Regions from separate parts of the Lacrimispora brassicae genome, predicted to be linked through region 2. Evidence: riboswitches for the same ligand, from Rfam matches in the RefSeq annotation. Region 2 holds a riboswitch; the other holds the start of a gene.
The links. A riboswitch is a leader RNA that binds a small molecule or an ion and turns the genes downstream of it on or off. The one in region 2 is predicted to bind glycine.

Region 1: another riboswitch for glycine. It lies ahead of gcvT (glycine cleavage system aminomethyltransferase GcvT); the one in region 2 lies ahead of ACYVD3_RS02775 (alanine/glycine:cation symporter family protein).

Annotation. Positions count from the first base shown of each region.
Region 1 is NZ_BRYH01000006.1:136,197-147,607, reverse strand. Features, by position in the region: gene ACYVD3_RS03745 (tyrosine-protein phosphatase) at 1-797, opposite strand, end outside; gene lpdA (dihydrolipoyl dehydrogenase) at 1,077-2,489, opposite strand; gene ACYVD3_RS03735 (lipoate--protein ligase) at 2,508-3,506, opposite strand; gene gcvPB (aminomethyl-transferring glycine dehydrogenase subunit GcvPB) at 3,490-4,950, opposite strand; gene gcvPA (aminomethyl-transferring glycine dehydrogenase subunit GcvPA) at 4,955-6,274, opposite strand; gene gcvH (glycine cleavage system protein GcvH) at 6,288-6,671, opposite strand; gene gcvT (glycine cleavage system aminomethyltransferase GcvT) at 6,698-7,780, opposite strand; glycine riboswitch at 7,939-8,021, opposite strand; gene ACYVD3_RS03710 (LacI family DNA-binding transcriptional regulator) at 8,130-9,134, opposite strand; gene ACYVD3_RS03705 (heparinase II/III family protein) at 9,233-11,230, opposite strand; gene ACYVD3_RS03700 (PTS system mannose/fructose/sorbose family transporter subunit IID) at 11,303-11,411, opposite strand, start outside.
Region 2 is NZ_BRYH01000003.1:303,493-314,903, reverse strand. Features, by position in the region: gene ACYVD3_RS02790 (protein-N(pi)-phosphohistidine--sugar phosphotransferase) at 1-936, opposite strand, end outside; gene ACYVD3_RS02785 (PTS mannitol transporter subunit IICB) at 1,186-2,580, opposite strand; gene metK (methionine adenosyltransferase) at 3,051-4,238, opposite strand; SAM riboswitch class I at 4,402-4,530, opposite strand; glycine riboswitch at 4,743-4,835, shown strand; gene ACYVD3_RS02775 (alanine/glycine:cation symporter family protein) at 4,943-6,328, shown strand; gene ACYVD3_RS02770 (DUF5107 domain-containing protein) at 6,419-8,371, opposite strand; gene ACYVD3_RS02765 (carbohydrate ABC transporter permease) at 8,499-9,374, opposite strand; gene ACYVD3_RS02760 (carbohydrate ABC transporter permease) at 9,387-10,292, opposite strand; gene ACYVD3_RS02755 (ABC transporter substrate-binding protein) at 10,376-11,411, opposite strand, start outside.

The DNA.
Region 1 (11,411 bases), on a different contig from region 2:
AGTTTCTGCTTGAAATCTTCTGATTGTAAATCAAGTCCCATACCCAGCGCGTACACATTACCTATATCATTCAGTCCCTTATAATATGCAAGTTCGCCGCCGGCATCGGTTCCCAAATGAGCCGCAACCTCCTGGGCTGTTTCGGAAAGATTAAATATAACCTTAACTCCCGCATCTTCCGTAAGCCGCATAGCGTATTGGTTTCTTCCAATTTCCGGATTTATGGGGTTAGATGACCTGTATAGCCTGCCCGGAGCTATACTGCCATAAGTCACTTCACGGAAATTGGCAAACACCTGGTCACTGCCATAATCATCTCTGTTGTTCGTACGTTTCAGTTGACGTACTTCGTATTCAGCCAGGTATCCTCCCTTTTTTGAAAGGGTGATCGTTACATTATCATTAACAGCCGTCCCGTATGTATCTGCAAAGCTGCCCAGATTTATTGCCAATATAATGTCCTCATTAGCTTTTTCTTCATCTGATGATGCAACTATAACGACCTTCTTACTGTCCACATCACTATAGGAAGAACATACCGGAACCTCTAAGAACTGTTCTCCAATTGTCACATTCACCATGTCGCCATATTGGAATACTTTTAGAAAATCAGGGTTTTTAATACCAATATATACATTGCCATATTTTTCATGCACTTTTGAAACCTTAACGGACAACTGGTTCTGCGACTCTTGTATTACACTTGCATTTTCAAAAGCCATGGTGTAAACAGGCTTAGCACCACTTAAGAATACAGCAATAAATAAGCCAATCGAAATACATTTTCTCCTTTTCATTAAAGCCCCTCCAAGAATAATATTTTGTAAACCTCACACATCAAGAATACCACAAAACAAGCAGGTTGTTAAGTATAATTACGCATTAGATTTCCCGTTTTTTGAACCACCTATAAATTTGGTGAGATAACGGGAATCGAACCCACAACCTCCGGAATACCATTCAAGCGCACACCCGACAGGTCAGGTGTGCGCCCTCTTAAAACTCTTTGTAATATGGGTTTCCTCAGCAAAAAGAACCGCTCTATTATGTCTGCCATATCTGAATTTTAAAATTAATTACCTGCGGGGCAGGACATGAATCGCTCCTCCAATACAGTCCTCAAGCGCTTCTGCCACAGATTCATTATAGGTAGGATGAGCCCGCATGGCTTTTAAAAGCTGCACTGCAGTAAGTTTATTGGAAATGGCAGTTCCCATCTCACCAATCATGTCCGTAGCTCTGGCACACATCATCTGTGCTCCCAGCAGTACGCCCGTTTCCTTATCTGTTACAACTTTAACAAAGCCTCTCTCTTCCTTAGTTATAAATGACTTACTGTTGGCATGGGTCAAGAACTTCCCGGCAGCGGTCTCAATTCCTTTCCCTTTTGCCTCCTCTTCCGTCATTCCTACACATGCAATTTCAGGATCAATATAAACGCATGACGGAACTACCGACAAATCAATGGAAGGGTCTTTCCCATTCATCCCTTCCACCGCACAGATGCCCTGGGAGCTTGCGGCATGGGCCAACTGAATATCTCCGATCACATCTCCGACAGCAAACACACCCGGCATACTTGTCTCAAAGTTTTCCTTCACCACAATCCTGCCCCGGTCCATTTTAAGTAATGTCCCTTCCTCCAGCAGTCCGTCCGTATTGGGGATACGTCCGGTGGCCAAAAGCAGATATGGGGTCTTTAAGACCTCAATCTTTTCTTCGTCTTTTACCTTCTCCCCATAGGTACAGATAAAATCCAGGCCCTCCTTTTCTATCTTCCGGACAAATGCTTTGGTGTGAATGTCAACGCCTCTCTTTTTCAAAAGCAGCTTTACATTCTGGGAAATCTCTTTATCCAGACCGGGCAGAAGTTTTTCTTCCGCCTCCAGCAATGTGACCTTGGAACCAAAGGAAGAGAATACGGTGGCAAACTCCACCCCTATGACCCCGCCGCCTATAATCACCAGGTTTTCCGGCACATGATCAAGCTGAAACATCTCGTCACTGGTCATGATTCCGGGAAGGCGGATTCCTTCAATGGGAGGAAAAGAGGGTTTGGATCCTGTTGCCAGCAGAATATGGTCCGCCTGAAGGATCTCTTCGCCGTCCTCCGTCTTGACCCTGACCCTTCCATCCTTTGTCAGCGTCCCTGTCCCATGGATCCGTTCTATTTTATTTCCCTTAAGGAGCTGTTCCACTCCAAGTCTGAGACTTTCAGAAGTCTCATTTTTATAGGACATTACTTTGCTGTAATCATAGCTCACCTCTTTGGAGATGATACCAAACCGTTCTCCGGACTGAACCTCCTGATACAATTTGGCAGCATGCAGCATGGCCTTTGCCGGAACGCAACCACGGTTTAAGCAGGTGCCGCCGACTTCCCGGTTTTCTATCACCCCGGTCTTCATTCCCAGCTTTGCAGCCTTAATCGCCGCTACATATCCTCCGGGTCCTGCACCGATCACAAGCAGATCATATATTACCTCCATCCTATCCCTCCCTGGCTTTTATAATTCTGCAGCAGCAAAAAACTCTCTTAAATCTTTTGTCATGGCAGACTGGGCCTGCGTTTCTGCAGGCACCTGATCCAGTTTATTACAAATATCCCTATTCTCATATCTGCTTCCAATTATGTACCCGGGAATCCGGTCCACAAGATCCGGTTCCATGGAATCGGAATACAATTGCAGATCCTTTATGATTCCACCGTTCACCTGAAACTGCCAGATTGCATTCCCCCAGGCAAACCGCTTTGACAGCTCGTACTGAAAGTCCATACTTCGCCCGTACAGCCAATCCCAGGAGGAGAATTTCTTTCTTCCTTCTGACAATGCTTCCTGGTTTAAGTCCTCCTGTCTTAAGAAAACCGCCTTGCATCCATAGGTTTCCTCAAATGCCTCCAGAAGCTTTTCTTTCAGCATATCAATGGTCAGACCTGGCTGATACTCGGAAAGATTGGTTACCCTGGCTCTGACAGAATCCACTCCTTTTAATGCCAGCTTATCCTTTGAAACCTCCAGGTACTGGGAAAGCTTCTCCATATCTGCATGAACCAGCAGGGTCCCATGATGATAGCACTTCTCCCCTCTGGTATAAAAGGCATTGCCGGAAAACTTCCTGCCTGATACGGTAATATCATTTCTTCCTGATTTTTCTGCATGTATCCCCAGTTTTTTGACTCCGCTTAAAATGACCTCCAGTTGCTTATCCAGATCATAATGATCCTTGTGAACAAGAAAGGTGAAATTCAAATTACCCAGGTCATGGTATACGGCGCCTCCTCCTGAAAGCCTTCTCACCAGATGTCCGCCATCCTCTTCCAGCTCCCGGATCCTGCATTCCTTCCATGGATTCTGGTTTTTGCCGATTACAACGGTATTTTCATTCTGCCAAAGGTATAAGATACAGGTATCCCGCTCTGTTGTATCCAATAAATATTCTTCTATGGCAAGATTCAGATAGGGGTCATTGCCCTTTCCGCTTAAATATTTAATTTCCTGTATCATCTTTATGGGTTTCCTTATCTAAGAAGTCATACTTTAACATTAAATTTCTGGCTGCCCTTACTTCATCAAGTCTTGTGACCTGCGTATGGATGGGGGCCTGATGAAGGGTTTCCGGCTGGGAGCCGGCTGTTTCATACAGGCTGAGGAATACAGATATCACCTCATCCATGGTTTCTTTTGATTCTGTTTCCGTAGGCTCCGCCATTAACGCTTCTGATACGATGAGCGGAAAATACATGGTCGGGGGATGGATGCCATGGTCCAAAAGTCCTTTTGCTATGTCCATAGCGGATATACCTGTTTCTTTTTTTAGCCTGGCCAGGCTCATGACAAATTCATGCATACAGGGTCCCTGGTATGCCATATCATATACATCCTTTAATTTTGCCATCATATAATTGGCGTTTAATACGGCATGCTTTGAAGCTTCCGGAATTCCTTCCTTTCCTAGCATAAACAGATACGTCATGGCTCTGACCACGATCAGAAAGTTTCCGTAAAAGTTCTTCACCTGTCCCATGGTTTGAACCGGACGTTTAAACGTATATCCGTTTTCTTCCTCCACCAGGTTATCAGGTAAAAACTCAGCCAGGAGATTCTTGCATCCCACTGGTCCGCTGCCGGGACCACCGCCTCCATGAGGGGTAGAAAAGGTTTTATGAAGATTTAAATGAACCACATCAAATCCCATATCCCCCGGTCTTACCATGCCCATGACGGCGTTTAAATTTGCTCCGTCATAGTAAGCCAGCCCTCCGGCTTCATGAACGATTTTTGTGATTTCTAAAATGTTTTTATCAAAAAGGCCCAATGTATTGGGGTTGGTCAGCATCAGTCCGGCCGTATCTTCTCCCACTGCCTTTTTTAATTCTTCCAGATCCACTCCGCCGTCTTCTGCGGACGGAATACTGATCACCGAATAGCCCACCATTGAGGCACTTGCGGGATTGGTTCCATGGGCGGAATCCGGTATTATGATCTTTGTCCTTTTTCCGTCACCGCGGCTTTCATGATATGCTTTTATCAGCAAAAGTCCGGCAAATTCACCGTGGGCTCCTGCTGCCGGCTGAAAGGTCATACGGTCCATTCCGGTGATCTCACATAAGTATCTCTCTGCTGTTTTCAATACCTCCATGCAGCCCTGCACCGTATGCTCCGGCTGCAGGGGATGGATCTTCGCAAATCCCGGAAGAGAGGCCATGTCTTCATTGATCTTGGGATTATATTTCATGGTGCAGGAACCCAGAGGATAAAAGCCGTCATTGACGCCATATGCCATTTTCGCCGCTTCTGTATAATGCCTGCTTATATCATTTTCAGACACTTGGGGAAGGCGCAGGCTCTTTTTTCTTTGGCTGTCTTCCTCCGGCAGCCTCACCGGCACATCACATTCCGGCAGGATGGTCATGGTTCTTCCGTCCTGTCCCTTTTCAAAAATCAGCATAGCCTTACACCTCCTTTAAAATGCCAATGACACGGTCCATGTCATCCTTTGCATTCATTTCCGTACAGCACCATAAGATCTGCCCGGCTCTCTCACCGGTTAAGGGATAGCCGCCAAGGATCCCCTGTTCCTCCAGCAGACCCATTACCTGTTCTACCGGAATTTTGGAAGCGGTCACAAATTCGTGGAAAAATTCTCCCCGGTTTACAACCGGATACCCGATTGCTTCCAATTGGGCCGCCAGATAATGGGCCTTTGACAAACACTGTATGGCTGTCTGTTTCAGCCCTTCTGCTCCCATGGCCGATAAATAGACTCCCACTGCCAATGCGCAAAGCGCCTGGTTTGAGCAGATGTTGCTCAATGCTTTTTCTCTTCGGATATGCTGCTCCCTGGCCTGAAGGGTCAGGACATATCCTGTTTTTCCGTTGGAATCAACGGTTTCACCAACGATCCTTCCCGGCAGCTTTCTGGTCAGTTCTTTGGTACATGCCATAAAACCGATATATGGCCCGCCGAATGCCAGGGGAAGTCCAAGGGGCTGCCCCTCTCCCACTGCAATATCGGCGCCGTATTCTGCCGGCGTCTTTATGATTCCAAGGGAAATGGGATTCACGCCCATGATATAGCGTGCGCCGGCTTCCTTTGCCGTGATTCCGATTTCCCCAGCCGGTTCCAGACTGCCGTAATAATTGGGATTCTGAATATACACACATGCGGCCTGACCATCCAGATGTTCTTTCAGAAAATCCAGATCCGTGATGCCGTCTTTCTCAGGAACAACCGTCAGTTCCATGCTATTTCCAAAACAATAAGTCTTTATGGTCTCCATGACCTGAGGATGAACCGCTGCGGAAACAAAGGCTCTGTTTTTCTTTCTGTCCCTGGACATAGCCACCGCTTCTGCCGCCGCTGCCCCGCCGTCATATACGGAGGCATTGGCTGTATCCATTCCTGTAAGCTCACAGATCATGGTCTGGTATTCAAATATAGACCGTAAGATACCCTGGCTGATTTCCGCCTGGTAGGGGGTATAAGCCGTGTAAAGAGTTTCCTTGGATAACACGCTTTTCACTATGGATGGAATATAGTGCCTGTACGCACCTGCTCCCCTGAACATAACCGGGAACACCGTATTCTTTGCTGCAATGCCTTCCATCTTCTTACATACTTCCATTTCAGACATTCCATGAGGAAGATTCAACCCATCCTTTAACATCACTTCCCGGGGAAGCTGCCCAAAAAGGTCTTCTATGCTGTTGATTCCAATCGCTGACAGCATCTCTTTTCTGTCATGATCGGTTGCCGGTACAAATGAACCCATATGCAGATCTCCTTTATTCTATTTCTTTTTTGACAAATTCTTCGTATTCCTCAGGACTTAAGAATTCTTCTTTATCAATAATATCGGTTATCTTTGCAAACCAGGCGTCATAAGGAGCCTCATTGATCCTTTCCGGTGCGTCTAAAAGTTCTTCATTGATTTCTGCCACAACTCCGGTTACCGGGCAATATACATCGGAAACGGCTTTTACGGATTCCACATCGGCAAATACTTCACCGGCTGTGGTCTCGTCACCTTCTTCCGGAAGATTAACGAAAACAAGCCCTCCCAATGACTGCTGGGCGTAATCCGTAAGGCCCACCAAAGCTGTTGTTTCATCTTCAAACCTTACCCATTCGTGTGTTTTTGTGTAAACCAGATTTTCTAATACCTTCATGATTGATTCTCCTTCTCCCAGATGAATTATTTTGTTTTTTTATAAAATGGAAGGGGTACCACTTCTGCCTCTACTTCTCTTCCCCTTACAATTACCGTTACTTTTGTACCTACTTTTGCATATTCCTTATCCAAAATAGCCATGGCCACCGGATAGCCTAAGTACGGGCAATGGGTTCCAGAGGTTGTAAAACCTGCCTTTTTCCCGTTTACAAGCACATCTTCCTGTTCCCGTATGATTCCGCGTCCCGTTACCTTTAAGCCTGCCCGCTTTCTTGTAAGGGAATCTTTATCCGGCAAATGGCTTTTGCCGATAAAATCCGCCTTCTGCATTTTCACAGCAAACCCGAGACCGGTTTCCACCGGATTGATATCGTCGTTCATTTCATGTCCGTACAGAGGCATGCCGGCCTCCAGCCTCAGGGTGTCTCTGGCCCCCAGGCCGCAGGGGACCAGTCCGTATTCTTTACCTGCCTCCATAAGCGTTTCCCACATTGTTTCAGCATATGTATTATCTAAATAAAGTTCAAAACCGTCTTCCCCTGTATAACCGGTTCTGGATACGATACATGGGATTTGGGCCACCCTTCCATCAAAAATACCATGATAGTACTTTTCGGGAATGTCTGTTGTCAGCTTCATAAGTATTTCCCGGGACTTAGGACCCTGCAGGGCGATTTGTGTGATATCATCGGAAATATCTTCAAACACCACTTCTCCAAATTTATGTTCCAGCAGCCACCGGTAATCCTTTTCTTTATTGGAAGCATTTACGACGATAAAATACTCCTCATCTTTTTTCTTATATACAATTAAATCATCCACGGTCCCCCCATGCTCATTGCACATGGGGCTGTATCTTGCCTGGCCGTCTGCCATATCCGTAAAATCATTGGTCAGCAGCCGCTGCAGATTCTCAAGTGCATCTTTTCCCTTACAGCTTATTTCACCCATATGGGAAACATCAAAAAGTCCTGCTCTTGTTCTTACTGCCATATGCTCCTTTATGATCCCTTCCTCATATTGGATGGGAAGAAGATACCCGGCAAAAGGGACCATTTTGCCATGATACTTCAGATGCATTTCATAAAGCGGTGTTTTTCGTTCCATGTCTTAATCCTCCTTAAATTTATATGATAATAGGAAGTTACCCGTTTATCCGTACAAAAAAAGGCAGAAAGAAACATCCCTATTGGATATTCTTGTCTGCCTCTGTCCTTTTACCTGAAAGATTGACTTCGTCGGTACATAAATGTTCTCCAGAGTTACGTCCGAATCCGATCCTTTTGCCTGAGAGTTTCTGCGTTCCCCTTCGGCGGCACAGATTTGTGCTCTCTCTCGGATTCATCATCCGTTATTTATTATTGATATTATCAGAGTATTTTGGCACTGTCAATGATTTTTTTACGCAATTTTCAAGAATGATTCTGACAACTGATCTGCCTGCCTTTAAAGAGGTTTACAAAGTCGTTTCTCTCCATTTCACGATATTCCTGAATACGACCTCACCTTCTATCCGCCTGCCCTCCAGCAAATCAATAAGTTCTTCCATCGCTCTTACGCCTTCCTCGTAGGCTGGGGTGATAATGGCGGAAACAGCGGGGGTAGTCATCCTTGTCCATCCCCCGGCATCAAAGCCGATCAGTCCTAATGTTCCGGGAAACAGTGACATATAGTCCGGATAATTACGGACAGCCTGGTATACTACCTGAAACAGGCCGGGGCTGGCTACATAGATCAGCGTTTTTTTACTAAGATCTACAGCCTGTTTCAGCATCTCGAATACCTCGACTGACTTGATTCCCTCCTGAAGATACCGGGTTCCGCCTTCCCTCCAGGCATCCTGAAGGGCATCCTTATAGCCCTGGGTATTCTCAAAACCCGCACTCATCTCTGCTTCCCCGTCTGTTATCATCAGAAAATCATCATATCCCTTTTTGATACATTCTGTGATCACCCGGTATACACAATCATAATTGTTGCCTTTCACATACCTTCCCTTAAAGTCATAGGGCCTGGCATCCAGATAAACAATGGGCTTTTTTTTCTTCTCCAAGTCACTGGCCAGCATTCCAAAGCGATAAGTCGACTGGATAATAAAACCCTCTGCGCCAAGCTTCAGCATACGTTGTACATAGTCCTTTTCCTGTTGGAAGGCCAGTCCGCTGTTGCCGATCATGATCTGGTATTCCTGGGCACTGGCCGCATCTTCTATGCCTTTTAGCGCTCTGGCACTATATGGTTCCGAAGCATCTCCCAGGATAACCCCTATAAGGCCGCTGCTCTTTGCCTTCATCGCTCTTGCTGCGGCACTGGGTTCATATCCTGTCTCATCAATGATATGCTGGATTCTCTGCTTCGTCTCCTCGGACATCTTATTGGTCTTGCCGTTAAGATAGAAGGAAACCGTTGTCTTAGAAACACCTGCTTTCTCAGCAATCTCATTAATTGTCAGCTTTTTCATAGTAACCTCCACGACCTGATGCCCCTAAATTACAAGGGACAAACTCAACCTTTTTATATAATATACCATAGATAATCCTTTCGTGGAACGGGTTTCCATCAAATTCTTAAACGGTAAAGGGTTCTTTTGCCTTCCTTGCAGTGAATGGCTGCGGCTTTTGCATAAATCTGCATATTCCGGCATTTATATAATTTACCGCCACAGCAGGTTTCCCTGTTCCAGATAAGAAGAATCCACGACTCCTGTTCTGACAAAACAAATTCTTTGGCTGTCACTGTCTCATGGTCTGCAGGAAGCGGATTACCGGATTGATGCACCGCAGCATCCTTTAACCCCACCTTAGGCCCTCCAAGACATGTCCAGTCCGTGTGACGGTTCGTAAAGCCGGACTCCTTGACCAGACAACTGCTGTCTGAAAGCTGATTGTAACGGTTGGAGACAAGGCATTTATGGGATCGGAAAATACCGGACCCCCACAGGTTCAGCCTTTCGGTCCCATTCTTAAGCTCCCAATGCCACCCAGCCCCATCTGACGCCAAAGGGGCTGCCTCCACCGAAGCATTCAAATGGTAATATTCCTTCACCTGGTGGACTCCGTTGCAGCAGATATCATTTACAATCAACCAAAGCCCGCAGTCTACCGCCATTACCTTGCGCAGGATCAGACAGTTTTCACCCCCGGATAAAGTTCCGTGATAAGCCATTTCCCCATAACAGACCGGCCCTTCCTCCCTGTAATAATTTTTCAGGCACTGACCAAAGCTTTCATACCCCCAGGAACTCACCGGCCTTCCGGGAGACTCATCATCCACTACACAGACGTTATGGGCCTGCCCACTTTTTAATAAGACCCGCAGCGGCTCTTCCTCCCTGTAAGAATACCTTCCGCTGTCTATCAGAAACGGTTTTCCTCTATAATACAGGGAAATATGTGTCAGATCTGCATGTCCGTGGCTGCTTCCCAGAGGCCCGCACTTGAGATAAGTAAAATGGCTGTCCTCATCCCAGCCGCTTCTAAAGTAAATATTTCCTGTATCTGCCGCATTCATAAACAGGGATTCAGGCTTTACCGCCTTTAATTCTTCATACTTACGGATTCCTTCCCGTCCAAACAGCCAGGCACTGTCCAGATCCATGGTTTTATATCCGCCATACTTGTACCTGCCGTCACCCGTAAGAACCGCAGCCTTTACCAGCACATCCCTTACATCGGTAACATCGCTGTCACACTGGGCGATCTGGCAATGATCCGGTGCTGCGCCATAAAGGACATAACGGCTCATGGCATGGATGTTTCTCAAGAGCCATTCCTTATCTCCTGAATTGGAAAACAGCTTCATAAAGGCCAGAAGTACTTCTATATGGTACATCATGGACTGTTCCCAGTGGGATCCATCGGATAATACCTGAAGTTCCGTCTGATGCTCCAGCTCCTTCCACGCCCACTGTTCCATCCCATTTTCAGGCAGATATTCCTTAAACCAAAGATATCCCTGACAAATAGCCGTGGTCTGCAGCACTCCCCAGTTGCTCAAGGAGTACTTTTCCATATACTTACTGCCCATGTAATCAAACTGCCGGCTCATGCTTTCCAGTACCGCCTCTGCCTCCTTCTGATCCAAAAGCCCTCTTCCTATCATTTGAATCAGGAGAAGCTGCCAGTTCATACAGCGGATTCCCGTGTCAATGGTTCTTGTGGTTTCCGTGGCCTCCGGCATGATGGGATTGGTATTGATCCAGTGCTGCAAATACCACTTAAGCTTTTCTATATATTTTTCATCCTTCGTAAAGCAGTATGCCAGAAAGAGCTTGTGAAGGTACTCATGACGGTTCAGCATATAGACCCACTCCGGATCACCGTTAGGGCTGTAATCCCAGACCATATTCTCCAGTGCATAAGGAACGGAGCAGGGTTCCATATCCCATTTGTCTTCAAAAACAAATACCTGCTTCAAAAGCCGGTCCGCCTGTTTCAGTACCGTCTTCCTCTCTTCCCGGCAGTTCTTTTCCATATATTCCGTTACATAGGCCCCATCGTATCGGCTTACATACTCTTTTGCACGCCTTTTCAGGCTGTCAAAACGTTTATCCTGCATTTTATGACTCCTTGTGATCTTACCAACAGCTACAGGGAGGTGCCGGACAGGCACCTCCCCTGATGTATGGAATTATGCAATTAAATGTAAGAGTGAAAGTACAACTCCCAATATAATGGTCAGAATGACCAGCTTGTATGTGGTCCATTTCTTTACTTTGATCAGATAGAATATCAGGCCT
Region 2 (11,411 bases):
AAGGATTCCCATAGCAATGCCCAGCCAATGCTTTTTGTCCGCCATAATCAGTATGGTGATAATGCTTCCGGGAGACGCCGGCCCCAGAAGCCCGCTGTCTGTCATCATGAAACAGTAATTTCCTGCAATACTGCCGGCTATGGCAGCAGCCAATAATCGGATGTCTGACAGCACATAGGGAAAATAAACCTCATGGATGCCGCCTAAGGACTGAATAATAAGGCTGGAAACCATTTGTTTTCTCATGTTCCGGTAAACCAGGGCATGAGCAAGAAGGATCCCAAATCCCGGCCCCGGATTGGTCTCCAGGAGAAACAAAATGGAACTCCCTTGGGTTTTCAGTTGTTCCAGCCCCAGAGGCAGAAAAAACCCGTGATTGATCCAGTTATTAAAAAAAATAATTTTTAACGGCTCTACCACAAAACTGATAAAAGGAATGATTCCCTTTTCTATCATAAATGACAGGCCATTTCCCAAAAAGCCCAGCAGCCATTCTGCCACCGGTATCAGCAGGAAGTAAGCTGCTGCTCCTGCCAGCAGCCCCAGCCCTGCTATGTATAGGTTGCTGAAAAGCATCTCAAACCCGGCAGGAATCCGGTGTTTGATCCGGTCCAGCCCTTTCCGGCAGAGAAAACCGGCGATGCTGCCAGCTATGGCAGACAGGATCATGGCAGAAGCAGGTTCTGTCATAACAACAGCAGAAGCGGCAAGGGTGCCGGCTAAACCGCCGACATCCCCGCCGCACACTGTGCCTGCTTTATATCCCATAAACACAGGAATCACCAGAAAAGATAAAATATTGGACATTTCATACAGGTGCCGGTTCTGGAATATTCCCGCTGAAAAGACTGACAGCAGCCCTGCTGTCACAAACAAAGGTATGCACTCAGCAATCACCCTGCTATAATACTTCAGTACTCTCCCCGCTACTTTCATCTATGTAATTCCCCTTTTGAATCCGTTATACATAAGTTATAAATGGTGTATTTTAGATCCGCAGTGGAGGTGGTAAAACCGTAGGTTTTACCACCTCACGGGCATTCGTCCTATGAAATAAGACAGGGATAAAATTTCTTATGTGCAAGCACAACGAAATTTTATCCCTGTCTTATTTCGCACTGCTCATTGCTTTCGTGTACATTATACCATGGTTTGCAATCGGATACCAGAAAGGCTGTTCTTTTTCTATAAATTTATTTCATTGCTTTTTAACGATTCTACCAACTGGTCATATTCCGGAGCTGCCAGAAAATTGGTGATCAAAACCAGTTGTGCCTCTGAATTGCTGTGAGCCGCACGTTCCCTCAATTCTTTATGAGTCACCACAATCTGGGCATCCTGGGGAATTGAGGACACTGGTGCGTGAGCCACCTCAATATCTCCGAATCCTGCTGCTGCCAGCTTCTTTTTCAATACCGTGGCGCCCATAGCGCTGGAACCCATACCTGCATCACAGGCAAATACGATTTTTTTAACATTTCCCCCAGAAACTGCTTTCTTTTCCACTGTATAATTTCCCTTGGACTCCTGCTTCATCTGCTTAACCTTATCTTTAGATTCATCCAGATCTCCGCTTTTTCCTGCAAACCGCAGCAGAGGAAGAGCCACAAGGAAGGAAACCGCAGCAGCTACCACAACACCTGCCAGCACGCCAAAGTATCCGCCTCTTGGTGTCATTGCAAGTACGGCCAGGATGCTTCCAGGAGATGCCGGTGAGGTCAATCCCACACCAAGGAGCTGGAATACAAAAATTCCGCTGGCTCCGCCTGATATAACCGCCAGAAGTAAAAGAGGATTCATCAGGATATATGGGAAGTAAATCTCATGGATTCCGCCAAAAAAGTGAATGATAATGGCGCCAGGTGCCGAACTCTTGGCAGATCCCTTACCTGCAAGGCAGTAAGCCAGTAAAACGCCCAGCCCAGGTCCCGGGTTTGCTTCCAGAAGAAAGAAAATGGATTTTCCGATTTCCTCTACCTGCTGGATTCCCATAGGTGAAAGGATTCCATGGTTGATCGCATTGTTTAAGAACAAAATCTTGGCAGGTTCAATAAAGATACTTGCCAGAGGAAGCAGCTTATTGTCCACAAAGAATCCGACGCCTGCCTCCATTACCCGGTTCATTACCTCAACGAAAGGCACAACTCCCTTCAGTGCGATAACTGTCAGGATCGCACCGATGATGCCCATGGAAAAGTTATTTACCAGCATCTCAAATCCGGCAGGGATCTTGCTCTCCACCTTGCGGTCAAACTGCTTAATCACCCAGGCGCTGACAGGTCCTACGATCATCGCACCGATAAACATAGGAACACTGGAACCTACGATCACGCCCATGGCTGTAATCGCACCGATCACGCCGCCCCGCTGACCGTAAACTGCCGTACCGCCTGTATAGGCGATCAAAAGCGGCAGCAGCATACTGGCCATAGGAGAGACCAGGGCACCCAGGGTTTCATTGGGGTACCAGCCCGTGGGAATAAACAATGCCGTAATCAGTCCCCATGCAATAAATGCACCGATGTTCGGCATTACCATACCGCTTAAAAAGCGGCCAAATACTTGTACCTTCTCTTTCATATTACATACCCTCACTTCATTATATAGTATTTACTCTGTGATCCGTGGAAGGTATGATTGGCCAATCAATTCCTTTTCATAGCCTTATTATAATCAATGACAGCTTCAGATTTCAACACGAAGAAACGGGGATTTGGCGCTAGTTTTAGTGCCAAACATTAAAGACCATAAGGCCTTTGCCCCATCCCTTCATGAAATTCACGTATAACCTGTTTCAAAGCCTTGTCCATGAGGATCCGTCTCATAAAAATCAGTCTTATAGGAATTGGCCTTATAGGAATCAGCCTTATAGAAATCAGCCGTATAAGAATCAATCTAATGGAGGGAAGTGGGAGAAATGATGCTTTAAGAAAGTACAGACCATAGGGGCTGGAAGTTTATCTGACTTTATCCATATACATATAGAAAAGGATGCCCCTCATCAGCTATGGATCAACTGATTTTGCGGCATCCTTCTCATATGTTAGATATTATAAATATTCTTTTAAAAGGGACACTTTATCAAGCTTTTCCCAGGGCACGTCTAAATCATTTCTTCCAAAATGACCGTAAGCCGCAGTCTGTCTGTAGATGGGGCGGCGTAAATCCAGCATCTTGATGATTCCGGCCGGACGAAGGTCAAAATTCTGGCGTATGATGTCCACAAGCTTTTCATTGCTCAGTTTTCCGGTTCCAAAGGTATCCACCATGATGGAAGTGGGGTGAGCCACGCCGATGGCATAGGAAAGCTGAATCTCGCACTTGTCGGCCAGACCTGCTGCCACCATGTTCTTTGCAACGTAGCGGGCAGCATAAGCAGCGGAACGGTCCACCTTGGTACAGTCCTTGCCTGAAAATGCGCCGCCGCCATGACGGGCATAGCCGCCATAGGTGTCTACGATGATTTTACGGCCGGTTAAGCCGCTGTCTCCGTGAGGGCCTCCGATAACAAAGCGCCCGGTGGGGTTAATGTAGAATCTGGTATTATCATCCACCAGCTCTGCCGGCAGAACTTCGTCAAATACATATTTTTTAATGTCTGCATGAATCTGTTCCTGGCTCACGTTCTCGTCATGCTGAGTGGATAAAACCACGGCATCCAGACGGAGAGGTTTGCCGTCTTCATCGTATTCCACTGTTACCTGGGTCTTTCCGTCGGGACGGAGATAAGTCAGTGTTCCATCCTTGCGGACCTTTGTAAGCTTAAGAGCCAGCTTGTGGGCAAGAGCGATGGGGTATGGCATGTACTCTTCCGTTTCGTTACTGGCAAAGCCAAACATCATTCCCTGATCCCCTGCTCCGATGGCATCGATCTCTTCGTCAGACATTTTGTGTTCCTTTGCTTCCAGTGCACGGTCAACGCCTAAGGCAATGTCCGGCGACTGCTCATCCAGGGCTACCACAACGCCGCAGGTATCGCAGTCAAACCCGTATTTTGCACGGTCATAACCGATTTCCCTTACGGTCTCCCGTACCACTTTTTGAATGTCTACGTAGGCATGGGTGGTTATTTCCCCCATAACCATAACAAGACCTGTGGTACAGCAGGTTTCACAGGCCACACGGCTCATGGGATCCTGCTTTAACATCTCATCCAGAATCGCATCGGAAATCTGGTCACACATTTTATCCGGATGTCCTTCTGTAACGGACTCGGAAGTAAATAATAATTTTTCCATGTTGTCATTTCCTCCTTCTTGCTACGCTCTTTGGGCAGAACCTACCCCGTTTCACCGGGTGTATAGGTACGTCCCCAGGGCGTTCCTCCTTGATATCACATGGGGGAATAACAAAAAGAAAAGTCCGCAGCAACGCGGACTTGATTCAACAATGTATCAAATCCTCTTATTGCTCGATTTCTCGCTCAGGTTGGCACCTTCCAGCCGCTCTTTATGGCGAAGCGCCATCATTTCCGGTCGGGGTTGCCGTGACTTCACAGATCCTTTGTATCTCCATCACTCTGAATAAGGGATATTACGTACTTTTCATTTGTTATTCAATTGTATGCAGCATTCACTGCATTTATATTTTATCGTATTTAAAAACAACTGTCAAGGAAATTCTGGCCTTTACAGCAATGAATAAAGTTCTTGCAAAAACCGGTACCCTATTGTATAATGACGCTATTCTTTTTATTTTCGCCATATGAAATCTGCGGAATGCGCACAGCGCAGACCGTGGGTGGATGGCACTCTGGAGACGCCTGCAATCATGCAGGGGCCGAAGGGGCAAGCGCTTAGGCGCGAAACTCTCAGGCAAAAGGACAGAGGCGATTTTTTCCCTTTCTTTTTGGAATATCGCATGATCTCTGTTTTTTTGTAAGTGGGAGTATATCCCACTTTTTTTGTACAAAAAATTATGAAGGAAGGGAAGTAGTAAACTAATGCAAATAATTGTTGAATTTTTTAACAAGCTGGACTCAGCGATATGGGGGATACCCATGATCGTACTGCTTTTTGGCACCCACCTGTTTATGACCGTGCGCACGGGCTTTGTACAGCGCAAAACCTTTACAGCCATTAAGCTGTCTGTAACAAAAGACCCTGATTCACCAGGTGAGGTCAGCCAGTTTCAGGCCCTGACTACTGCACTTGCCTCCACCATCGGTACGGGCAATATTGTAGGTGTAGGTACGGCGGTATTCTTAGGCGGTCCGGGGGCTGTCCTCTGGTGCTGGCTGACCGGTGTATTCGGCATTGCTACCAAATATGCAGAATCCCTGATTGCGGTCAAATACCGTGTGCAGACCAGAGACGGCCGTATGCAGGGCGGTGCCATGTATGTACTGGAACGGGCACTGGGTCTGAAGTGGCTGGGAACACTCTTTGCCCTGTTTGCCATGTTTGCTTCCTTTGGCATTGGAAGCGGTACACAAATCAACGCCATTGCGGAGATCATTGAAAACAATGTACCTCTGCCCATCCCCCGCATTGTAATCGGTCTTGTCTTTGGCGGCATCACCGCTGTGGTCATTATCGGCGGCATCAAGTCCATTGCAACTGTGTGTGAAAAGCTTGTACCCTTTATGGCGTTTTTCTATGTGGCCGGCTGCCTGATCATTCTGGTTATCAACGCTGATTTCATCATTCCGGCACTTAAGGCGATTGTAACCCTGGCCTTCCAGCCCGGCGCAGTTGCAGGCGGTCTGGCTGGCCGCGGTATTATGCTTGCCATGCAGTACGGTATTGCCCGGGGCCTGTTTTCCAATGAGTCGGGTATGGGGTCTGCGCCGCTGGTGGCTTCGGCTGCACAGACTCGAAATCCCGTACGTCAGGCACTGGTGTCCTCAACCGGTACTTTCTGGGATACGGTCATTGTCTGCCTTATGACCGGTCTGGTTCTGGTTTCGACCATCATGAAAAACCCGGACATCAACATGGATATGATCCAAAACGGCGGTCAGATGACCACCGCCGCTTTCAGCCAGATCCCTGTCCTCGGCCCGGTGATTCTGGTAATCGGCATCATCACCTTTGCCTATTCCACCATACTTGGCTGGTCTTATTACGGGGAACGCTGCTGTGAGTACTTATTCGGCACTAAGGGTATGCTGCCCTACAAGATCATCTTCATTGCAATCGTCGTTATAGGCCCTGTGCTGTCCCTGGATTTAGTGTGGACAATTTCGGACATTCTCAACGCACTGATGGCGATTCCCAATCTCGTGGCTGTGCTGCTTCTGTCAGGTGTGGTGGCTAAGGACACCAAGTATTATTTAAATCATTTGGATGAAAGAGACGAAACACCCATTCCGGTTATAGATAAATAAAAGAATGCCTCAAAAAATGATATCATAGCATACCGCCATAAAGCAGGTATTACCAGACATCATTTTTTGAGGCATTTTCCATTTCATTAGCTAAAAGGATTTAAAACAGAATACATGGGGTGTTTTTTCCTGGCCCTCCGGGTAGAGCTTCCGGTAAATCTCCTGCCACAAAGTTCCTATTGCATCCTCACCTTCCCGTATATCTTCTACGATCAAACCGCCGTCCTTCATCAACAGCTCATACGCCTGATCAAATTCTCCAAGCTCCTTTAAGGCAATAATGTAGTAAAGCCTTATTCTGCCTTCCCCTGCGATGTTATCCGGAAGGCCTAAGTACAATTCTTTCATCTCACCGTATGCGCCACAATCATTTAACAGTTTAAATACATCTTTTGTATAAGACAGGCTATTACGGTATCGTTTCATGCCTTCTAATGCATAAGATACGGCACTCTGCTTATCCTTCTCTAACTTATAAACCGCGGCTAACCCCAGTTTTGCCCATGGATTTTCGGAGCAGTTATCTGAATTCAAGAAATTTTTCTTTGCTTTTGAAAAATCCCTGCAATAATAGGCATGAAAGCCAAGATGAAGCCAGGCATACCAATTATGGGAATCTTTTTCCTTAACGTAATCACTTAATCTCTGGTAAAGATAATTGTCCAGAAAATAATCTTCCGGCGCCTGCATCGGATCGGGGGAAGAAAATTTTCCCCTCTGTAAGAAGTCTTCCCATTCCTTTTGCCTGGTATCAGGACTGCTAAAATCCAGTTGGGGGGCAAGAGGAGGAAGATGGCGTTCTTCCCGCAGCCGGTTTTCTAATTTACCATATCCGCTTCCTCTATGGATAACGGTTCCTTCTGTTTTTGCCAATTGACGGGTCTTCAAAAGTTTCTCTTCCAGAGTATTAAATTCAGCCAGCTCACTTATACAAGAGCAAACCGCTTTCTGTGCTGATGGGAAATCCTGCAGAGCATCCTTTGATATCTGTACCGGGCCATATTGCTCAATCCATTCCCAGGCAGTATTGGGGGCCATAGGAATACAGCCGTATTGGGTTTTGCCAAGACCAGCCTGAATCTCCACATATCTTCCTGCCTCTTTTGTCAGGAATTCCTGCCACCGGTCAGACCCCTCGCTCTTCCCCCAGCAGAAAAGCTTGCGCCCTCGAAGGCGGTTTGTGGACATCTGGAGCAATCCATAACCCTCTTGATTTACATTTGCAATGAATTTTAATTCTTTCTCCGGAATATCAAAAAAATAATCTACCTGAGTCTCAATGTTACCATAGTCTGTCACATCAGTGTCCCGGACGTAAGGTATGGATACCTTCTCTATTGTGCCGCCGGTATTTGTATATGCCTCCTTTGCAGGGACAATCACTCTCCCGCCCGGATACTCCGGAACTGCCATATTGCTCCACCAGTACATGGGAACAACCTGTTCATTCTGGTTATGGATGCGCATTCTGCAGTTTAAGTATCTGCTCTCTTGATCAAGCCAGAAATCAATCTGATATGTTACTTTTCGAATCCGTTCAAACTCATAGAACCGTAAAACAGGTGTGATCCCATCCTCCAGGCTCAGTTTGGCGGTGAATACCTGGGACATGGTGAAAGGATGATGTCCGATCATTCCAATATTCCATTCCACACCTCCGCTGAACCAGGCATTTCGCAGCGCAAGATTGCTTGGGCGTATGACATCATTGGTATATAATAAGTTTGTTCCAGTCTCCTTGTCAATTAAACTCCAGAGCCTTCCGCCATAGGTTGGAAGAAAGGTCGCCTTCAGATAGTCATTTTCAAGGATGGCAACAGAAACCTCCTCCGGTTTTAGTTTACGGTTATAAGTATTTTGCAGGCGGTATGGATAAACACTTTGAAGCTGGCCATAGCCTTCATAGATTTCTTCATATTCATTGAGTATAGAATTCACTTTATTTTGTATGTTGAGTTCTCCCAAAATATCCGGCAATACGGAATCCGGCCCTAAATCGCTGACTTCCATGCTGATTTCTGAAAATGTTAATTGCGGTTCCATTCCAATCCCCCTCTGGCGGCTTAATGTTTCCTTTATAATCTATACTTTGTATGGCATCCTCTATTTTAAAGTAACTTCCTTCCCTGTCATTCCTTATCCCCCCTAATGAATTTCAAATGATACCGGCTTACCCTTTGACCCCGCCTCCGGTAATACCGGCAATGATCTTCTCCGACAAAAAGATATAAAGGATAAAGGTAGGAAGAAATACAATGATAACGGAAGCAAACATCCCTGACCAGTCTCCCGTATATTTCATGGAGTTGATCATGGAATACAGTCCCACCGCAACCGGCCGCACCCTGTCGGAGTTGGCAAAAATCAGGGAAATGAAATACTCATTCCATATATTGATAAAGTTGAAAATAGTTACCGTTATGATTCCGGACTGGGCCATGGGAAACATGATCAGCCAGAAAGCCTTCATGGGAGGACAGCCGTCAATGGCTGCCGCTTCCTCGTAAGCCCTGGAAATATTGGCAAAAAATGTGAGGAGAAAAATCGTTGTATAAGGAACATTGATCCCCACGTAAAGGAAGATCAGCACCGCCTTGTTTGCAACATAGTTGTTTAACACGTTCATTCCGGCGATCAGGCTGAACAGGGGAAGAACGATCATTACCACAGGCACTCCCATGGCGGATACAAGACTGGTCTGGATCGTTTTATTCCCTGCAAATTTAAAACGGGACAGCACGTAGGCGGCAGGTGCGCAGATCAGAACCAGAAGCGTACAGGAAACAACGGAATACATCAGGGAATTAAAGAAAATGGTGGACACATTGGAATTGGTCCATGCCTTTACATAGTTTTCAAAATGGATCCCCTGGGATAAGATACGGCCTGAAAAAATGGCCTTTGTGGTAGAAAAGCTGGCGGCTACAACCCAGCCCAGCAGTACAAGTGTAAATAAAATCCAGACAGTCAGGAGCAGATATCCCGGAAAAAGCCTAAGCTCTCTTTTCCAGTTAAATGGCTCCATAGATTTTCCCTTTTTAGCCATAAGTTTCCCTCCTTAGAATTCCAGATCATCATCTTTTATGAGTTTATTGCATATCAGGAATACCGCTACCACACAAATGCTTAACAGAACGCCGATTGCTGCTCCCAGGCCTGCATTCCGTTCCGTCATGCTGTTGCCCGCTCCAAAGATCATCATGTACATGTAAACCATGGGGGTAATGGTCTGGGTATCCGCCGTAACCGTTGAGAACAACTGGGACCAGACAAAAAAGCCTACTGAGGTGACGCTCCACATGGTGATATTGGTCTTAAACACCCCTTTTAGCAGGGGAACGGTAATGTAGCGGAACTGGTTTATCTTATTTGCCCCATCCAGAGTGGCTGCCTCATAGTAGTCCTCTCCGATCCGTTCGATTCCGCTTGCAAATATCAGCATGTGGTATCCTACCATACCAAAGCAGTAAGCAATGAGAAGGGCCATGAATTTGTGATCGTTATCAAGCCATTGGACCTTAGACAAATACGTAAGACCCAAGGATGAAAATACATCTTTAAGGAGACCGAACTTAGGACTGTATACATACTGGAGCCACATGGTGGCAAGGGCCACTGCACTGACTACGTTGGGAAGATATATCATAGCCCTGAAAAAGCTTTTAAAGCGTATCCCGCTGGTGATGATAACCGCAAATAAAAGAGCCAGGGACATGACGATCAATCCGCCGATCAGCCAGATGCGGAACAGATTCCACATGGATATGCGGAATAGGCTGGTTCCCGCAAGCTTGCTGTAATTGGCAAGTCCTGTAAACTGCCATTTGGCCATAGAATCCGTGATTCCTTCGATTTTAAAGAAGCTCATTAAAATCGTCCTGACAATGGGATAAAGGAATACAAGGACAAACATTAGGATCGCCGGTGTTAGAAATACGGCAATCATGGTCTTATTCTTCTTCACGTTAAATACCTCCCCCGGCTTTCCTTAATCGCATGGTGACACCGCCAAGGCGGTGTCACCTTATAGAATCTTACTGATCCGGATTATTTGCCTGCTGCCTTAAGAGCGTCTACGAATTCTGCTGCCGTAGTGGAACCGCCGCAAAGCTTCATAAAGTTCTCCTTGATAATTGGTGTTAAGTCTGCATTGGCTTCCGCTCCGGCTGCCCATGGATACCGTACGGTAAGGCTTTCCATTACAGGCTTCACGCTGGCAAGCTGTGCCGGCCATTCTGCATTTCTGGAATCTGCCGGGATGCCCATTGACATTTCGGACATCTTCTTGTCAAATTCCCCCTGGGTAATGTACTGGATCAGCTTAAATGCATTTTCTGCATTTTGGGAATTCTTATTGATAGCTAAAACCTGAGCGCCGAAGTTGGCAGCATTGGTTCCATCCTTTCCGCCATCCAGTGCAGGGTAACTGAAGCAGCCCCACTTAAAGTCTTCTCCTGCCATATCCTTTACTTCGTTTGGAAGCCAGGAACCGTTTAAATACATGGCGGCTGTTCCCATGGCGAGCTCCTGGTTCTGTCCTGCAGGCCATACGTTAGAAGCGATGGTCTCAGAAAAATATCCCTTCTTTGCAAAGTCCTCATAAGCCTGAGCCGTCTTAAGGACTGCGGGGTCATCCCATTTGCCTTCTTTTACAATGGCTTCCGTTCCCGGTTCGCCTAAAAGTCTGGCCATGTGATAGCCAAACATGGCTGTAATATAAGCGTCATCACAGGTAATAGGGGTATAACCTGCATCCTTGATCTTCTGGCATGCTGCATCCAGCTCTTCCCAGGTCTTTGGCACTTCCTTGATTCCTGCTTCATCAAAAATGGACTGGTTATAGAAAAATGCAAATACATTGGGCTGGTAAGGAATGGATTTTAATGTGCCCTTTCCCACTTCCCTGCAGGCCGCCATTAAGCCTGCATTGGCATTGGCTTCATAGTCCCCAGCCTTTGCCAGTTCTTCCAGATCCATGAGATACTGGCCCCATGTAGTATTCACACGGTCAATATCCTCGTCAAACAAGTCAATGTTGGTTCCTGCATCCAAAGCAGGCTGCAAGCCTTCCCTGATACCTGTA